DNA from 2 places in the Nocardia sp. NPDC050175 genome. Region 1 is predicted to be linked to the other one. Evidence: riboswitches for the same ligand, from Rfam matches in the RefSeq annotation. Region 1 holds a riboswitch; the other holds the start of a gene.

Region 1 (7,062 bases):
CTTCGTTGATGCCCGGCAGCAGGATGTACCCCGCCGCCGTGACGAGGACGAACGCGGCCAGCCCGCCGATCAGTCGCAACGTGCTCAGCTGACCGCGCAGCAACTTGTAGACGTACACGCTCGCGCCGACGGCCACCAGGCCGAGCAGCACGGCGGCCACCCAGAGCAGGGTGCGCTGATTGATCGTCTCCGGGTCGCCGACCGCAGGTGGGTTCGCCGGGTACTTGAAGAACGGCACGGCCACGATCGCGGCCCAGCCGCCGAGCCCGATACCGAGCGCGAGTTTCGGCCCGGACAGCGTGGTGTAGCGGCGGGCGAAGTGGGCGACGGAGGCGAAGATGGCGCCGAGCGCTAGACCGGCCAGGCCGAGCGCGAGGAACTGTCCCGCCTTCTGGCCGGTGCGGCTGACCAGCGGTTCTTCCTCGTCGCCGTGCGAATGCCCGTTGGTCGCTTCCGCTTCCGTGCCGTGCGGATGATCCGCGGCGGCCGCGCTTCCGGCCTCCTCGATGGCGATGGCGGCATCGACCTTCGGTTCACCGATGAAGTAGCCGACCGAGGCGGCCAGCAGGCCCGCGATGAGACCGGCCAGCAGGCCGCGCAACAGCAGGGTCTTGAGGGATCCGATCAATGGCACGGAAGCCCCAGCAGGTGACGTCCGTCGTGCATCAACTCATGCAGGTACATCCCGCTGCGCGAGATGACGCCCTGATCGAAGCCGACCAGGTACAGCGTGAGCAGTGCGAGAAGAACGACACCAACTGTGACGAGCACAGTGGCCAGTGAATCGGTTGCCCGGCTCGGCGAATGCGCGATTGCCATGCGAGTCCTCCTAGGGATGCGCGTCCCGTCGAATGGGTTGCGAAGGAGCCGGTGTCTGGCTATCCGGCACCCAGGGACTCGGTGCATGGAACACAGTGGCGCGACCGCTCCGGAATTTCACCGGATTACCGCATCACCCTCGCGTTTTGTCATCCGAACTGTGACACCTGGAGGCGCCTGCCGTCAACACGAACAGCAGGGACGCGCCCTGCCGTCGGGCGAGTCGCCGGGCAGGTCAGCCCGCCCGGCATGCTCGACAGGTCAGTCGGCAGGCTTCGCGGCCACGTCGATGACGACCTCGAATTCCAGCAGCGACGCGCCCGTGGAGACCGGCTTCTGCCGCTCGCCCGCATGCGCCTCGCGCGCGGGTCCGTCCCGCCACGCCGCGAAGGCTTCTTCCGAATCCCACTGGGTGACAACGAAGTACCGCTTATCACCGGCGACCGGCCGGAGTAGTTGGAAGCCGAGGAAACCCGGCGAGCCCTCGACCGCGTGCGCGCGGTGCGCGAACCGCTTCTCCAACTCGGGGCCTGCGCCCTCGGGAACCTCGATCGCGTTGATCTTCACAACAGCCATGGGCTCGACAATACGACCAGCGAGCGTCCGTCCGGTATGGGCCAAATCGGGGGGATCGCGCACGGCCGGGGCGCGCCGGGCAGAATCAGCGGGGTGTTGCACGACGAAGGTGGCGCGGGTGTGCCGATCCTGCTGCTGCACGGATTGATGGGCAGTGCCAGGACCTGGCACGATCAGCTGGACTGGCTGCGCGACTACGGCCACGTCTACACCTTCGACGCCGCCGGGCACGGCAGGCCCGCGCCGGCCGAGCTGACCACCGAGGCCTTCGTCGCCGATCTGGCCGCCGCGACCTCGGGCATCACCGAGCCGATGGTGGTGATCGGGCATTCGATGGGCGCGCTGCACGGCTGGGTGTTCGCCGCGACGCACCCCGATCGGGTGCGCGCGCTGGTGGTCGAGGACATCGCCCCGGATTTCACCGGCCGGACAGCGGCGAATTGGGCGGCGATGATCGAGGCGTGGCCGCAACCGTTTCCGGATGCGAATGCGGTGCTGAGGTTCTTCGGGCCGGTCGCCGGACGGTATTTCCTCAACTCGTTCGAGCACGGCCCGGACGGATACCGGCTGCACGGGTCGGTCGCGACGTTCCGCGATATCTCCGAGGAGTGGGGCAGTCGCGACTTCTGGCCGCAGTGGCACGCCACCCGCGTGCCCGCGCTGCTACTCGAGGGAGAGCACACGATCACGCCGCCCGGCCAGATGCGGCAGATGGCCGAGGCACATCCTGACGCCGAGCATGTACTGGTGCTCGGCGCAGCACATCTCGTGCACGACGACCAGCCCGAGCAGTACCGGGACGCCGTCGAGCGGTTCCTCCGCCGCGTGCTGGCTGAGCCGCACCCCTCCTGATTTCCCGCACCGAGAATTGCCGGTGCGGGAAATCAAATATCGTGCGGCGCTGAGGCATTCGGCCGCTGCGGTGGGCTGGTCAGCGCGCGTTGCCACCTTCACCGGCGAGTGCGAAGAGACCGTCGACGGTTTGCTCGATCAGGCCGTCGACCAGTAGCGAGTCGAGGGCGCGGGCGCGCTGGCCTGGGTCGCGGGGCCAGGCGAGGTCGAGACTCACCCGCTCCACCGGACCCGTCGCGCCACGAAGCACATCGAGCAGCCTGCCGCGCGCTTGGCGGTCGGTGCCCTCGTATTTCTGTGTGCGACGGACGATTTCGGAAACGGGACGGCCTGCGGCGACCCACGCGCAACTCGGCAGGGGACAGCGCGAACAGTCCGGTGTGCGCGCTGTGCACACTGTCGCACCCAGCTCCATCAACGCGGCCGAGAACACCGCCGCACGATCGATCTGTTGCGGCAGTAGCGCTTCCGTCTCCGGCAGATCACGCGACGACGGATTACCCGCCTCCGCGCGCCCGTGCACCGCGCGGGCGACAACTCGGCGAACGTTGGTGTCCACCACCGGAACTCGTTGCCCGTAGGCGAAACACGCGACCGCCCGCGCCGTGTACGCGCCGATGCCGGGCAGGCCGAGCAGCACGTCCACGTCGGTCGGCACCTCGTCACCATGCTCCGCGGCGAGCACCCGCGCGCATTCGTGCAGCCGCAGCGCCCGGCGCGGATAACCGAGCTTGCCCCACGCGCGCAGCACCTCGGCCTGCGAGGAGGCCGCCATCGCCGAGGGCACCGGCCAGCGCGTAACCCACTCCCGCCAGATCGGCTCGACCCGGACCACCGGCGTCTGCTGCAGCATGATCTCGCTCATCAGGATCTGCCACGCGGTGACCTCGCGGCGGCGCCACGGTAGGTCGCGCGCGGTCTCCTCGTACCAGTCGAGCAACACGTCGGCATCGATGGTGTTCGGTGCTTTCCTCACGGTTCCTGTCCTACTGCCGCCAGCCGGTATTTGCCGACCCGTAACCAAACTAACTCGCTGGTAACCCAAGCCTTGTGCACAATGGTCGGTATGCCTGATTCAAATCCGGTCAGTGCCTGGAAGTCTTTGCGCGAAGGCAACGACCGTTTCGTCTCCGGTGCGCTGCAGCATCCTAGCCAGGGCGCCTCCGACCGAGCCAAGCTCGTCAGCGGCCAGCATCCGTCCGCGATCCTCTTCGGCTGCGGTGACTCCAGGGTCGCCGCCGAGTTGATCTTCGACCAGGGCCTCGGCGACATGTTCGTGGTACGCACCGCGGGCCACGTCGTGGACAGCTCGGTGCTCGGTTCGATCGAGTACGGCGTGCAGGTGCTCAACGTTCCGCTGATCGTGGTGCTCGGGCACGACAGCTGCGGCGCGGTGAAGGCCACCATCGACGCGCTGGACGGCGGCGAGGTACCCGGCGGATTCATCCGCAGCGTGGTCGAGCGGGTCACGCCGTCCATTCTTATCGGCCGTCGGGAGGGCCTGTCCACCGTCGACGAGATGGAGGCCAGGCACGTGGTCGAGACGAGCAGGTTGCTCATGCAGCGGTCGATGATCATCTCGCAGCGCGTGGCGACCGGCGAATGCGCGATCGCCTGTGTCACATACAAGCTCGCCGACGGCCAGGTGAAGTTGCAGCGTGTCGTCGGCAACATCGGCGAGCTCGCCTGAGCCGGGGTCGTCGCCGTTTGCCCAGCGTGCAGGCCGGAATTCCGTCGCCACGATCGCGTATTCCGGATCGACACGCCGTGCGCATGAGTCATCGTGCCCGGTCGTGCCCTTACCGTTGAGGCGTGCTGGAACCGAATGGACCGCTGCCACCGGAGATCTATTGGCGTCGTCGCGCATTGGCGATCGGCGCACTGGTCGTCGCGCTGGCGCTGGTCATCTGGCTCGTGCTGACGGTGTCCCGCGGCGGCGACTCGCCCGGTGACACCAAGCCCGTCGCGGCCGGTTCGTCGTCCGCGACGCCGAGTAAGCCCGCCGATGTCACGACGACAAAGGCCGCTGGCCCAAGCGAATCCGGCGCACCGGCGACGTCGAGCGTTTCCCCGTCCGCGTCGAATGAACCGGCCGCGGGACCGGGGCAGTGCCCCGATCAGTCGCTGGCGATCAAGATCAGCGTGGACCAGCCGACCTATCGGGTCGGCGAGCAGCCGAACTTCCGGATCGTCATCACCAACATCTCCAGCGCGCAATGCCAGCGGGACATGAACCTGGCGCAGATCCAGGCGTCGGTGCTGTCGCTGGACGGGCAGCGCCGATTCTGGACGAGTTCGGATTGTTCGCCCGTCGACGAGTCGAACCAGCGGAACCTGAAACCCGGTGAGCAGGCGCTGTTCACGGTGCGCTGGTCCGGCACCACCTCGCAGCAGGGGTGCGTCGGCGAGCGGGTGCCGGTGCCCGCCGGGGCGTACCAGGTCATCGCGCAGTTCGGCTCGCTGCACAGCTCGCCGGAACCGTTCAATCTGACGCCCGCCTGAGCCACCCCGGATTCGGTTGGGCCCGTTAGAAATCGGGTGCCACTTCCTTCTCCTCCTTCGGTGCGCGCCGCTTGCGGGTGCCGGTGATGCGGATGGCCGAGCGCACGTCGGCCACCTCGTGGATCTTCATGCCGCCGCGCTTGAGCGGGGCGTAACCGGGCGGCACCAGCGCGGTGGTGAAGCCGAGCCGCTCGGCCTCGGCCAGCCTGCGTTCGAGTCCGGTCACCTTGCGCACCTCGCCGGCCAGGCCGACCTCGCCGAGGATCACCCAGCCCGCCGGAATCGCCACCTCGGAATTGGCGCTGGCGATGGCGAGCGTGATGGCCAGGTCGGCGGCCGGCTCCAGCAGCCGCATGCCGCCCACCGTCGCGGCATACACGTCGGACTTGCCGAGGAACACCTTGCCGCGGCTCTGCAGCACGGCAAGCACCATCGCGACCCGGTTGTAGTCCAGGCCGCTGACCGCGCGGCGCGGATTCGGGATCTCGGTCTCCACCGTCAGGCCCTGCACCTCGGCGACGAGCGGTCGCTTGCCGTCCATCGCCACCGTGACGGCGGTGCCGGGCACCGAATCGGTGCGGTGGTGCAGGAACAGGCCGGACGGGTCGTCCACGCAGGCGATGCCGTCCTCGTGCAGCTCGAAACAGCCGACCTCGTCGGCGCTGCCGAAGCGGTTCTTGATGCCGCGCACCATGCGCAGGGACGAGTTCTTGTCGCCCTCGAACTGCAGCACCACATCGACGAGGTGTTCCAGCGTGCGCGGGCCCGCGACATTGCCGTCCTTGGTGACGTGCCCGACCAGCAGCACCGCGATGCCGCTCGCTTTGGCCAGCGAGGTCAGCGCGGAGGTCACCGCGCGCACCTGGGTGACGCCGCCGATCACGCCGTCCACCTCGGGCGCGAGCATGGTCTGCACCGAGTCGACCACCAGCAGCGTCGGCTGCACCTGCTCGACGTGCCCGAGCACGATCGAAAGATCGGATTCCGCAGCCAGATACACCCTTTCGTGCACCGCGCCGGTCCGGTCGGCGCGCAGCCGCACCTGACCCGCCGACTCCTCCGCGGTGACGTAGAGCGACTTGGCATCGTGCTGCCGGGCCCAGCGGTGCGCGACCTCGAGCAGCAGCGTCGACTTGCCGACGCCGGGCTCGCCGGACAGCAGCACCACCGAGCCGGGGACAACGCCGCCGCCGAGCACCCGGTCGAGCTCGCTGACCCCGGTCGGCTTCGCCCTGGTGATCTGGGAGTCGATGCTGGAGATCGGCGCGGCGGCGGTGCTCGGCAGCATCGCGCGCCTGGCCGGGGCGCCCGCACCGGTCGCCGCGACGGCTACCTCGTCGACGGTGCCCCACGCGCCGCAGTCGGGGCACTTACCCACCCACTTGGCGACCTCGTGCGTGCAGGCGGAGCACCGGAAGATCGACCTGGTCTTTGCCACACGCGCACCTTACGTACCGCCTCCGACAACATGTCGGATAAAAGAACGGCCGCCGCACCCGTCGGGTGTGGCGGCCGTCTCCGTAAGGGGGCTATACGCCCGCTGTCCGTGGGTGTGTTCAGTGACCGCCGGTGTGCTCGGCCTCGGCCGCACCGGACTTGTCCGACTCGTGCCGCTCGGCGGTGCCCGCGTCGACCGGCACCTGGACCTGCACGGTGCCGTTCTGTTTGAAGTTGAACGCCACGTTGTAGGTGAGGCCCGGCGTGATGTCCTTGGTCAGGCCGGTGATCTCGATCAGGATCGGGCGCGCCTCGGGATCGGTGGTCGCCTCGGCAACGTCGGCGTGCGCGTCGGGCTTCGCCGAGGTCGGTGCGGCCGCACTGGTCGGCGCCGCGCCGTGCGTGTCGCCCGCGGGTGCCGCGGTCTTGACCGGCTTGGTGGCCGCGACCACGGTTTGCTGCGGTGCCAGTTCCACCGTCGACTTGCCGGTCGCCGGGGTGATCTTCACGGTGCCGAGATCGGTGGTGAGACTGGTCAATTCGTCGGGCACCGACGGGCTGTTGTTGATGATCGACAGCGCGATGACCGCCTTGCCGCCCTTGGTGTTGGTGTACTCGGTGCCCGGGGCGGGGAAGACGATGTGCACGTTGCGCAGCGCGATCTTGCCGACGTCGGCGTGGTTGCCGTTGATCGCGGCGACCTGGTCCGCGGTCTGCGAGATCTGGCCCGAGCTACAGCCGGCGAGCACGATCGCCGCACCTGCGGCGAGTGCGGCAACCGGCACCATGCGACGTCGCGCCTTCTTCAGGGCGGTCACAGCTTTCAGGGCAGTCACGGGTTGTCCCTCCATGTCGACCGGGTCACTCCGCAAGGGA
Region 2 (7,062 bases), on a different contig from region 1:
AATTGGGCCGACTTCCGTTGCCCGCCGGTGCCGGTCGCGAGGATCTTGCGCGGCTCGGCTCCGACGCGCTCTACGGGATGCTCGACCACGTGGCGAATAGTTATGACAGCAGGCTGATTCCATGACCGAACCAATGAGAGATGCCATGCCCGAGGATGATTCGTCCATTGTCGTACTGGTGGATGCGTTTTCCACGGGAGCGCTGCTCGCGCAGCAGGCGCGGCACCAGCACCGGCTGATCCATGTCCAGTCTCGTTCCCATCTGCCCGCGACCTTCTCCGCGAGCCTGCCCGCCGAGTTGTTCGCCGAGGACCTTTCCTACGCGGACCAGGCCGACGACGTCCTGCGCAGGCTTGGCGAACTGGGACCGGTCGCGGTCATCGCGGGCAGCGAATACGGCGTCGAGGTGGCCGACGAGATCGCCGCGAAACTTGGCCTGCGCGGTAATGATCCGGCGCTCTCGCACGTGCGGCGGGACAAGTTCTACATGCTGGAAGCGGTGGCCGGTGCCGGGCTGCGGACCGCACGGCAGCGGCGCGGCAGCGATGCGGCGCGGCTGTTGGAATGGCGGCGGGCTGAGGGGCTCGGGCGGGTGGTGGTCAAGCCGCTCGACAGTGCGGGATCCGATGACGTGTTCATCAGCGACTCCGAGGCGGAGGTTCAGGCCGCGGTCCAGGCGATCATCGGTAAGACGAACCTGATGCTGCGAACCAATGCGGCGGTGCTGGCGCAGGAGTACCTGGTCGGGGACGAGTTCATCGTCAATTCGGTCAGCCGGGACGGCAAGCACTGGTTCACCGACGCGTGGATCAGCCACAAGGTGACCGTGCGGGACAACCGTCGGATCTATGACTGCGAAGACCTGCTGTCGCAGGACGATCCGCGCTTCACCGACATCATCGACTACGTTTCGGGTGTGCTCGACGCGCTCGGCATCGCGAACGGGCCCGCGCACACCGAATTGATCTATACCGCAGCGGGTCCCGTGCTGCTGGAGACCGGGGCACGGCTCTCGGGGCTGGCCGATCCACGAGCGCTCGATCGCGGCACGGGCGTGAATCAGGTCGACCTGACGATGGACTGCTACCTCGGTGAGGGACGCGCGCTGGCGGCGCAGCCGTCGGTGTATTCGCGGCGGGAGCAGGCGCGCTGCGTGAATCTCATTGCCCACCGGGAGGTTCCGCTGCCTGCCCAGGCGTTGCGGGCGGAGCTCGAACGGCTGCCCGCTATCGAGAGTGTTCGGTTCCGGATCGCCGATCAGGCGATGACCAGGCCGACGGTCGATCTCAATTCGTCGCCGGGCGTGGTGTTTCTCGTGCATCAGGACGCCGCCGAGATCGAACGGTCGTACCGGACGCTGCGGCGGCTGGAGCACGAGCTCTTGTAGGCGCCGCCGGACAGACAGAGAGCATCGATGACGAATACGCAGCTGGGTCAAATCCTTCTCGCCATCCTGTTACTCCTGCTGGGGGCCAACCTGCTCGGTCAGCTGTTCCGCCGACTGCGTCAGCCCAAGGTCGTCGGCGAGATCCTGGCCGGAATTCTGGTCGGCCCAACGGTTCTCGGGAAGATCGCGCCCGGCTTCGCGGCTGAGATGTTCGGCGGCGACAAGGGTGATCCCAGCGCGGTGGTGCTCGGGTTCCTGTACAACCTCGGCCTGTTGATGCTGATGTTCGTGTCGGGCTGCGCCGCAAAGCACCTGTTGGGCAGGCAGAATCGCACGGCCACCGCGTGGATTCTGGGGATCGGCACGCCGCTGCCGTTCCTCATCGCCCTCTTTGCCGCGCCGCTGCTGCCGCTCGAGGATCTCACCGGTACCGCGGGGAGTGAGCAGGCCGTCGTGCTCGTCTTCGCGGCCGCCACGGCGGTGACCTCGATCCCGGTCATCACCAAGATCTTCTACGACCTCGGCATCCTGCACACCCGATTCGCCAGCCTGCAGCTGGGATCCGCTGTGCTGGAGGATATTGCGCTGTGGGGAGTGCTCTCCGTCGCCACCGCGATCGCGGGCGCCGCCCTCGGCGCGACCGGCGACGAGCTGACCGCGACCATCGGCGGGCACATCGCGGTCAACGCCGCCTACGTGATCGTCGCGCTCACCGTCATGCCTGCCGTGCTGCGCAAGCTGTCGCGGGCCGAATGGAATGTGGTGGCGCGCAATTCGCCTGTCGCGTGGATGCTCATCGTCTTCCTGGGTTATGTCTCACTGGCCGCCGCCCTTGACGTGACGCTGGCATTCGCCGCGTTGCTGGCCGGCTTCGGCGTGATGGGCGGCATGAAAGGCACTGAGCAGGAACGGTTCCGGGACCCGATGCAGTCCATCAGCGATGTCTCAGGGCACTTCTTCGTTCCGCTGTACTTCGCCATCGTCGGCTACCGGCTCGACCTTTCCAAGACGTTCGACCCACTCATGCTCGTGGGGTTCCTGGTCGGCACGTCGCTGGTGGTGTTCCTGTCCGTGGGGCTCGGCGCCAAGCTGGCCGGGATGAGCCGCCTCGACATCGTCAATCTCGCCATCACCCAGAATGCCCGCGGCGGGCCGGGCATCGTGATGGCCTCGGTGGCCTTCGACGCGGGCATCATCAACGCCATTTTCTACACAACCCTGGTACTCACCGCCGTGCTCACCTCCCAGGCCTGCGGCTGCTGGCTCGACTACGTCCTGCGCAAAGGATTGCCGCTGCTGTCCGGCGCCGACCTACGCCGCCGGGGCATCGAGCCAGCGCCCGAGGAACTGTCGCCGCAGCGGGGGTAACTCGACGCATTTTGGTCGCGCGCACGGCTGATGAGTCTCACGTGGTCGGAGGTGTGGGTTCGGGTGGAGTGGTTAACTCGTTAGGGAGACTTCGGTGTCGAGTGCGGAGGGTGTCATGGCGGAGGCGAACGGGATGACCGATCTGAAGCAGGGGCAGCCGCACAGCGCCCGTATTTATGACTATTTCTTGGGCGGCAAGGACAACTATGCGGCCGACCGGTTGGCTGCCGACAAGATCGAGCAGGCCATTCCCAATGTTCGACTGGTCGCGCGGGAGAATCGCGAGTTCATGCGTCGCGCGGTCGGCTACCTCGGCGAACAGGGCATCCGCCAGTTCGTCGATATCGGCACCGGCATCCCCACCGAACCCAATCTGCATCAGGTGGCCCAGGAGACGGCTTGCGATGCGCGGGTGGTGTATGTCGACAACGATCCGCTCGTGCTCGCCCATGCCCGCGCGCTGCTCATCGGGACGCCGGAGGGGCGAACTCGGTACATCGAGGCCGATGTCACCGAACCGGCGAAAATCCTTGGGGCGCCGCAACTTCGCGAGACCATCGACTTCGCCGAGCCGGTCGCGCTGAGTCTGATCGCGTTGTGCCACTTCGTGCCCGGCGAGCAGATGTACGAGATCATCGATACGTTGCTGGAACCGCTTGCGCCAGGCTCGTTTCTGGTGATGACGCACCTCACCGCCGACCTCGATCCCGAGGCGGTCCAGGGCACGGTGCGCGCCTACGAGGCGAGCGGTATCAGGATGGAAGCACGCACGTATGACGGGGTAGCCCGCTTCTTTTCGGGTTTGCAACTGATCGAACCGGGCATCGTGCCGATCGGCCGGTGGTACCCGGACGGCACCGCGCCGGATTCGACCGCCGTTGTCCCGCTGCCTGTCACGGATTTCGGCGCCGCGCCGAAACCGCCCGCTGCCGGATATGCCGCGGTCGGGCGTAAGCAATAAGGCGTTTCGGAACACGCTCGGGTAACGGCACTCGGCGATCCTTGACCGGTCGTTTCGGCCGCTTCTAGAGTTGACGTCTGCTGGGTATGAGGAATCTGGTGTAAATCCAGAGCGGTCGCGCCGCTGTGAACATGCTGTGAATAGCGGTGTGTGAGTCAGAAACTCGGCTCGGCAGGAGTTTTTATTCTGGACGTAGGGACGCGTAATCCCTGGAAGGAGTCCCTCATGGCCACTTATGTTCCGCATGCCGGTGTGACGGTTCGTCCGCTCAGTGCCTCGGTGTCGAGCACGCTCTGGTTGGTCGGCACGGTGCTCGGGGCACTGCTGATCTACTACTTCATCGGTATCGATCAGGGGGCGGTGTCGATTTTCGGCAGCGATACCCACGTCCACGAATTCGTGCACGACGCACGGCATTTCCTCGGCTTCCCGTGCCATTGAGTCGGCTCGGCCGGAGCGAGTGGTAGCGGTATGGAGAAGCAGATAATCGGTCGCGGCCTGCTGGCGGGCGCGATCGGTGGGTTGTTGGCGTTCGTGTTCGCGCGGATCTTCGCGGAGCCGGTGATCCAGCGGGCGATCGACTACGAAAGCGGTAGGGACGAGGCGCAGGAGGCGTTGGACAAGGCCGCTGGCCACCCGATGGGGGACATGGGCGCGGAGGTGTTCACTCGGTCGGTGCAATCCAATGTCGGGATCGGCCTAGGGATGATCCTGTTCGGTGTCGCCATGGGTGGACTGTTCGCGGTGGTCTTCGCGCTCAGCGTCGGCCGGGTCGGCAAGGTTTCGGCGCGTAACCTGGCGCTGCTGCTGGCCGGGGCGTTCTTCGCGGCGGTGTATCTGGTGCCGTTCCTGAAGTATCCGGCGAATCCGCCCTCGATCGGACACTCGGACACGATCAAGGACCGGACGGCGTTGTATCTGACGATGGTGGTGTTGTCGTCGCTGTTCCTGATCGGGGCGGTGCTGTTGGGTCGGAGACTGGCGGCACGCCTTGGTAATTGGACTGCTAGCCTGGTCGCGGCAGTTGCCTTCGTGGTGGCGATCGGTATCGTGATGCTGCTTTTGCCACAGCTGGGGCATCTTTCGGCGAATACCGCCGAGTTCGGCAGGCAAGCAACGGAAACGCCGCAGCCGCTGCGGGATTCGTCGGGTGCGATCGTCTATCCGGGATTCCCGGCCGATGATCTCTATCTGTTCCGGCTGTATTCGATTGGTGCGCAGGCGATCCTGTGGCTGGCCATCGGGCTGGTCTTCGCGACGTTGAGCGGGAAACTGTTCGAGCCGACGCGTAGATCAGCTGCTGCGGAAGCAGGTATCGCCAAATAGGAAGCGCCACAACGGCGTTGTGATTCTCGCCGGATCGGTGTTGATGCGCCGATCCGGCGGGTTTACTAGTGCCCGGTGAACATGGTGACCAGGCTGTGTGGTGCGTTGTCGCCGGACATGATCTCGTGCAGTTCGGCGCCGTCGAGGGCGATTTCGGCGCTGCGGGGGAACATGGCGAGCTCGTATTCGGTGATCGCGGCCTCGATGTCGTCGGGGTGGGCGGCGAGGGCTTTGCCGAGTTCGGCGCCGTCGAGCATCGCCAGGTTGGCGCCTTCGCCGTTCGGGGGCGCGAGGTGGGCGGCGTCGCCGACCAGGGTTACGCCGGGCACTCGGTCCCATTGGTGGTCGATCGGCAGGGTGTAGTGGGGGCGGAAGACCGGTGCGGTGTCGGCTTCGGTAATCAGTGCGGTGAGTTCTGGTGCCCAGCCGTCGAATTCGTGGACGATGCGCGCCCTGGTTGCGGCGGCATCGGTGAAATCGATTGCGGCGAACCAGTCCAGCGATCTGGTCAGCGACACATAGGTGTGCAGGGTGTCGCCACTTTCGCGGTGCGCCTGGATCCCCTTGCCCGGTGCGGGCGCGATCAGTGACCCTCCGCCGACTGCTTTCGCGGCGGCGGGGTGGCGGGTGTCGGCGTCATACAGGTAGGTCTCGATGTAGGAGATGCCGGTGTATTCGGGTGTGGCAGTGGACAATAGGGGCCGGACCTTTGACCACGCGCCGTCGGCGCCGACCAGCAGGCTCGTCGTGATGGTGCTGCCGTCGGTGAAGGTGACCTCGTGGCGGCCTTCGCCGAGTGCACGGGTACCGCTGACCTTGTGCCCCCATTGGATGGTGCTGGCGGGGAGCGAGTCGATCAGCATCTGTCGCATCTCGCCGCGCTGCACCTCGGGGCGGCCGCCGGTGCCGTCGTCGGGTTGGTCGAACAGGATGGATCCGTCGCGGTCGAGGACCCGTATCGCCTGACGGCCTTCCAAGATGAGGGTGCGGAACTCGTCCGACAGCCCGGCCGCTTCGATGGCGAGCTGTCCGTTGTAGTCGTGGATGTCGAGCATGCCGCCCTGCGCACGGGCCGTTGGTGAGGGCTCTGCCTCGTAGACCGTGACCGGGATGCCGTTGACCTGCAGGACGCTGGCGAGGGTGAGTCCGCCGAGTCCGGCGCCGATGATCGTGACTGGAGTGGGCATGGTGGGCTCCTTCGGGATCGAGGCCGGTGCGGTCCGGCGGCTATGGAATGCCGTTCCAATCTAACACAGGTTGGAACGGCGCTCCAGGCGTGCCAAGATGGCGGTATGGCATCGCGGGCGGGCAAGGAGAAGCGGCGGACGGACGCGCTGTCCCGGGAGCGGATCGTCGAGGCGGCCGTCGAGCTGCTCGACACGACCGGCGAGGGTGGGCTGACATTCCGGGCGCTGACCGAGCGTCTTGCCACCGGGCCGGGGGCGATCTACTGGCATGTGGCGAACAAGGGGGAGTTGCTCGCCGCCGCGACCGACGTCGTTGTCGCCGCGGCGCTGGCCGTCGAACCCGTCGAGTCCGCGGCTTCCCCGCAGGATGAGATCCGTGCTGTCGCGCTCGGACTGTTCGACGCGATCGACGAACACTCGTGGCTCGCCACGCAGCTCGCCGTGCAGTTCTCCCGCAGTCCATCGGGGTCGGTAGCGCCGCGGATCATCGAAAGCATCGGGCGACGGGTCCAAGCGCTCGGTGTCCCCGAGGGCAGCTGGTTCACCGCGACCTCGGCACTGGTGCACTACATCCTCGGCGCGACCAGTCAGTACGTCACGAACAGTCACGTTCTGGAGGCCGAATTGGATCGCGGCGAGTTCCTCGGCGACGTAGCGAAGGCGTGGGAGGAGCTCGACCCCGCCGACTATCCGTTCACCCGTGCGGTCGCGGGCCAGATGCGCGAACACGACGACCGGGAGCAGTTCCTCATCGGGATCGATCTCGTGCTCACCGGCATCGCCGGTCTCCACCGGACCAAGGGGTAGGCGTTCCGGTCACCGAGATGACTTGG

The links. Region 1 has a riboswitch for cobalamin ahead of ACIBK2_RS07090 (CbtB-domain containing protein). Riboswitches for the same ligand answer to the same signal wherever they lie in the genome.
Region 2: it holds a riboswitch for cobalamin, as region 1 does, so the genes downstream of both, ACIBK2_RS03080 (CbtB domain-containing protein) here and ACIBK2_RS07090 (CbtB-domain containing protein) in region 1, are expected to answer to the same signal.

What each region holds. Positions count from the first base shown of each region.
Region 1 covers NZ_JBITJI010000002.1:334,877-341,938, forward strand. The annotation lists gene ACIBK2_RS07085 (CbtA family protein) at 1-634, opposite strand, end outside; gene ACIBK2_RS07090 (CbtB-domain containing protein) at 625-819, opposite strand; cobalamin riboswitch at 848-1,003, opposite strand; gene mhuD (mycobilin-forming heme oxygenase MhuD) at 1,081-1,395, opposite strand; gene ACIBK2_RS07100 (alpha/beta fold hydrolase) at 1,489-2,247, shown strand; gene ACIBK2_RS07105 (A/G-specific adenine glycosylase) at 2,327-3,223, opposite strand; gene ACIBK2_RS07110 (carbonic anhydrase) at 3,314-3,937, shown strand; gene ACIBK2_RS07115 (hypothetical protein) at 4,060-4,749, shown strand; gene radA (DNA repair protein RadA) at 4,775-6,187, opposite strand; gene ACIBK2_RS07125 (hypothetical protein) at 6,306-7,022, opposite strand.
Region 2 covers NZ_JBITJI010000001.1:675,577-682,638, reverse strand. The annotation lists gene ACIBK2_RS03100 (methylaspartate mutase) at 1-125, shown strand, start outside; gene ACIBK2_RS03095 (ATP-grasp domain-containing protein) at 122-1,387, shown strand; gene ACIBK2_RS03090 (cation:proton antiporter) at 1,415-2,755, shown strand; gene ACIBK2_RS03085 (SAM-dependent methyltransferase) at 2,850-3,716, shown strand; cobalamin riboswitch at 3,768-3,902, shown strand; gene ACIBK2_RS03080 (CbtB domain-containing protein) at 3,942-4,157, shown strand; gene ACIBK2_RS03075 (CbtA family protein) at 4,188-5,042, shown strand; gene ACIBK2_RS03070 (FAD-dependent oxidoreductase) at 5,108-6,229, opposite strand; gene ACIBK2_RS03065 (TetR/AcrR family transcriptional regulator) at 6,335-7,036, shown strand; gene ACIBK2_RS03060 (winged helix-turn-helix transcriptional regulator) at 7,046-7,062, opposite strand, start outside.